DNA from 2 places in the Pantoea sp. SM3640 genome. Region 1 is predicted to be linked to the other one. Evidence: predicted binding sites of a transcription regulator. Region 1 holds the regulator's gene; the other holds the start of a gene.
The links. The regulator PhoB, encoded in region 1, activates phosphate uptake and scavenging genes when phosphate is short. The targets are predictions, from matches to a motif close to CTGTCATAAAACTGNCNNAT.
Positions count from the first base shown of each region.

Region 1 (2,207 bases):
GTTGAGGCAGGCCAGCAATTCGCGTGACTCATTCAGCGTTGCCACGGAATCGTGGTTACCCGCCAGCACAATCAGCTGACAGCCCGCAGGCTGCAGTGCCACCACGAAGCGGTTAAACATCTCGCGGGCGTAGCTGGGCGGCGTACCGGTATCAAACAGGTCGCCTGCAATAATCAGCGCATCCACCTGATGCTGTTCAATCTGGATCAACAGCCAGTCGAGAAACGCCTGATGTTCCGCCGCCCGACTTTTGTTGTAGAAGAACTGCCCCAGATGCCAGTCCGCAGTATGAATGATGCGCATGATGAGTCCCTGCCGTTGTGATTCGCCGGGCGATTATACTGGCTCTGCGGCCAAAGCAAAAAAATGTCGCTGCGCTGTCATAAATGATTACCAGTGAGGTTACAGGCAGGTTATGTTTTTCATAAAAGTGTCACAAATCTGACGCATAATGGCGCCGCGAATCTCAGTGACAGCCGTCATAATCAGCAGGAGTAATAATGGCTAAGCGCATTTTGGTTGTGGAGGATGAAGCCCCCATCCGTGAAATGTTGTGTTTTGTTCTGGAGCAGAACGACTATCAGCCAATCGAGGCGGAAGATTATGACAGCGCCGTTGGCAAGCTGATTGAACCCTGGCCCGATCTGATTTTGCTGGACTGGATGTTACCCGGTGGCAGCGGGATTCAGTTTATCAAGCATCTGAAGCGCGAGGCGATGACCCGCGATATCCCGGTGATGATGCTGACCGCGCGCGGCGAAGAGGAAGATCGGGTACGTGGCCTGGAAGTGGGCGCCGATGATTACATTACCAAGCCGTTTTCACCTAAAGAGCTGATGGCGCGGATCAAAGCGGTAATGCGCCGCATTTCGCCGATGGCAGTGGAAGAGGTGATTGAGATGCAGGGGCTGAGTCTGGATCCCTCCTCACATCGCGTGATGTCCGAAACCACGCCGCTGGAGATGGGCCCCACCGAATATAAGTTGCTGCACTTCTTTATGACGCACCCGGAGCGTGTCTACAGCCGCGAACAGCTGCTGAACCACGTCTGGGGCACCAATGTGTATGTGGAGGATCGCACTGTCGATGTTCACATTCGCCGTTTACGTAAAGCGCTGGAAGTCTCCGGCCACGATCGCATGGTACAAACCGTCCGTGGAACAGGGTATCGTTTCTCTGCCCGCTACTAAACGGAGCCTTTACCGTGCTGGAACGCCTCTCCTGGAAGAGATTACTGACAGAACTGCTGCTGGCCTGTCTGCCTGCGGCGCTGCTGGGTCTGCTGTTTGGCGGCCTGCCCTGGTGGCTGCTGCTGAGCGTGGTCATGGTGTTGTTGTGGCATTTCCACAATCTGATGCGGCTGTCGCACTGGCTGTGGCTCGACCGCACCATGACGCCACCGACCGGGCGTGCCAGCTGGGAACCGCTGTTTTATGGGCTTTACCAGATGCAGCTGCGCAACCGGCGGCGGCGGCGTGAACTCGGTAATCTGATTAAGCGTTTTCGCAGCGGGGCCGAATCGCTGCCGGATGCGGTGATCCTGACCACGGAAGAGGGCACTATTTTCTGGTGTAACGGCCTGGCGCAGCAGCATCTGGGCCTGCGCTGGCCGGAAGATAATGGCCAGAATATCCTCAATCTGCTGCGTTACCCGGAGTTCTCCCGCTATCTGCGCCAGCGCGATTTTGACAAGCCGCTGACGCTGGTGCTGAACAACAAACTTCACATGGAATTCCGCGTCATGCCCTATAGCGAAGGGCAGTGGCTTCTGGTGGCGCGTGATGTGACGCAGATGCATCAGCTGGAAGGGGCGCGCCGCAACTTCTTTGCCAACGTCAGCCATGAGTTACGCACGCCGCTCACCGTGCTGCAGGGCTATCTGGAGATGATGAATGACTCGGTGATGAGCGAGCCGTCGCGCAGCAAAGCGCTGCACACCATGTCGGAGCAGACGCGCCGCATGGACAGTCTGGTGAAACAGCTGCTGACGCTGTCGCGCATCGAAGCCGCGCCCGCGATCGATCTCAAAGAGAAGGTCGATGTGCCGGTGATGCTGAAGCTGCTGCAGCATGAGGCGGCGACGCTGAGTGGCGGTCGTCACGATATTCATTTCCATACCGATCCCCATCTGAAAGTGTTCGGCAACGACGAACAGCTGCGCAGTGCTATTTCCAATCTGGTGTACAACGCGGTGAATCACACGCCGG
Region 1 is NZ_CP064872.1:2,912,015-2,914,221, reverse strand. Features, by position in the region: gene sbcD (exonuclease subunit SbcD) at 1-303, opposite strand, end outside; gene phoB (phosphate response regulator transcription factor PhoB) at 501-1,190, shown strand; gene phoR (phosphate regulon sensor histidine kinase PhoR) at 1,205-2,207, shown strand, end outside.

Region 2 (2,207 bases), 1.7 Mb from region 1:
ATAAACGGCGAGGTCTGCAGATACTGCGCGGCGATGTTGATACCCTGCTCTGCGAATATCTGGTTGATGGCCGTCAGCACGCCGGGACGGTTTTCATGGATGTGCAGCAGACGACTGGCGCTGATACCGTGAATCGGCAGTGACACTTCCGGGAAGTTAACCGCTGAGAGAGTCGAGCCGTTATCGGAATATTTCGCCAGCTTACCCGCTACTTCAATTCCGATGTTCTCCTGCGCTTCTTCTGTCGAGCCGCCAATGTGTGGCGTCAGGATCACGTTGTCGAACTCACTCAGTGGAGATATAAACGGCTCGCTGTTGGTGGCAGGCTCGGTCGGGAAGACATCGATGGCTGCGCCACCCACATGCTTGCTGGCCAGGGCTTCACACAACGCCGGAATATCCACGACGGTGCCACGTGAGGCGTTAATCAGCAGCGCACCGGGTTTCATTTGCGCCAGCTGTTCTGCACCGATCATATCCTGTGTAGAGGCGGTTTCCGGCACGTGCAGGCTGACAACGTCGCTCATGTTGAGCAGATCGGCCAGATGGCGTACCTGGGTGGCATTACCCAGCGGCAGCTTGTTTTCAATGTCGTAGAAGAAAACATGCATACCCAGGCTTTCGGCCAGCACGCCCAGCTGCATCCCGATATGACCGTAACCGATAATACCCAGCTTTTTACCACGCGCTTCAAATGAACCTTTGGCAATCTTATTCCAGATACCACGGTGTGCTTTCGCATTCGCTTCGGGGATGCCACGCAGCATCAGCAGCATCTCACCAATGACCAGCTCTGCCACCGAGCGGGTATTCGAGAACGGCGCATTGAATACCGGAATACCCCGGCTCGCAGCCGCCTGCAGATCAACCTGGTTAGTGCCGATACAGAAACAGCCAACGGCAACCAGCTTTTCAGCCGCCGCAAAAATCTCTTCAGTGAGCTGGGAGCGGGAACGGATACCAATGAAGTGCGCATCGCGGATCGATGCTTTTAACGCGTCGGAGTCCAGTGCGCCCTTGTGGAATTCGATGTTGGTGTAGCCTGCAGCCCGCAGATTCTCCAGCGCGCTCTGATGAACACCTTCCACCAGCAGGAACTTAATCTTATCTTTTTCCAGTGATACCTTTGCCATTTCCCGATCCTATTCAGCATTCAATGAGGACTACCATAAGCCAGCCTTCTGTCAAAATATCAAAAAAATCGCGTCCGGCAATACAAACGATTGCCCGGCAGCCAGCACGGCAATGGCTGACAGCAGCACATTGCCGGACAAAATCATGAGGTCAGCGATGAAGAGAGAACGAACCTACTGTCGATGACGGTTATGTGACATAAGTCACCAAATTTCACCGACGTGAGAAAAGATGATTTGCAGGCCGAAATAACCGGCGCCTTTACAGCGCCAGACAGATCATTTTTTGATGGTTTTCACGCCATCAGGACCGCCAATTAATGCGATATCGGCACCGCGCGCGGCAAAAAGACCAACGGTAACGACGCCCGGCAAGGCATTGATGGTTTTTTCGAGCTCAATCGGATCGAGAATGCGCAGATTATGCACATCGAGAATAATGTTGCCATTATCGGTCACCACGTTCTGACGATACTCAGGTAAGCCGCCCATTTTCACCAGCTGACGCGCCACGTAACTGCGCGCCATCGGAATCACTTCGACTGGCAGCGGAAAACGCCCCAGCACATCGACCTCTTTTGAGGCGTCAGCGATGCAGATAAAGGTCTCGGCCACCGCGGCTACGATCTTTTCACGCGTCAGCGCTGCGCCGCCGCCTTTGATCATCTGCATCTGTGGGTTGATCTCATCCGCGCCATCAACGTAAACCGACAGCAGGTCAATCTCGTTCAGATCGAACACCTGAATGCCCAGGCTTTTCAGCTTCTGGGTAGAAGCGTCGGAGCTGGAGACGGCACCTTCGATCTGATGCCTGACCGTGGCCAGCGCATCAATAAAGTGGGCAGCGGTGGATCCGGTGCCTACGCCAACAACGGTGCCCGGCTGCACATAGTCAAGTGCAGCCCAGCCAACGGCTTTTTTCAGTTCATCCTGGGTCATGGTATGTTTAAAACCTGTGCGACAACGAAGTGCGCGTAGTATAAAACAAGGCTTGCTGAAAATGCTCGGCTGTCCGACGTGGATTTAACGCTTTGGAAGCCAGCCCACAAAAAACAAGCGAGCCATCACAGGTGA
Region 2 is NZ_CP064872.1:570,894-573,100, reverse strand. Features, by position in the region: gene serA (phosphoglycerate dehydrogenase) at 1-1,133, opposite strand, end outside; gene rpiA (ribose-5-phosphate isomerase RpiA) at 1,413-2,072, opposite strand.
Region 2: the regulator PhoB is predicted to act here: its motif matches at 1,315-1,334, upstream of serA (phosphoglycerate dehydrogenase).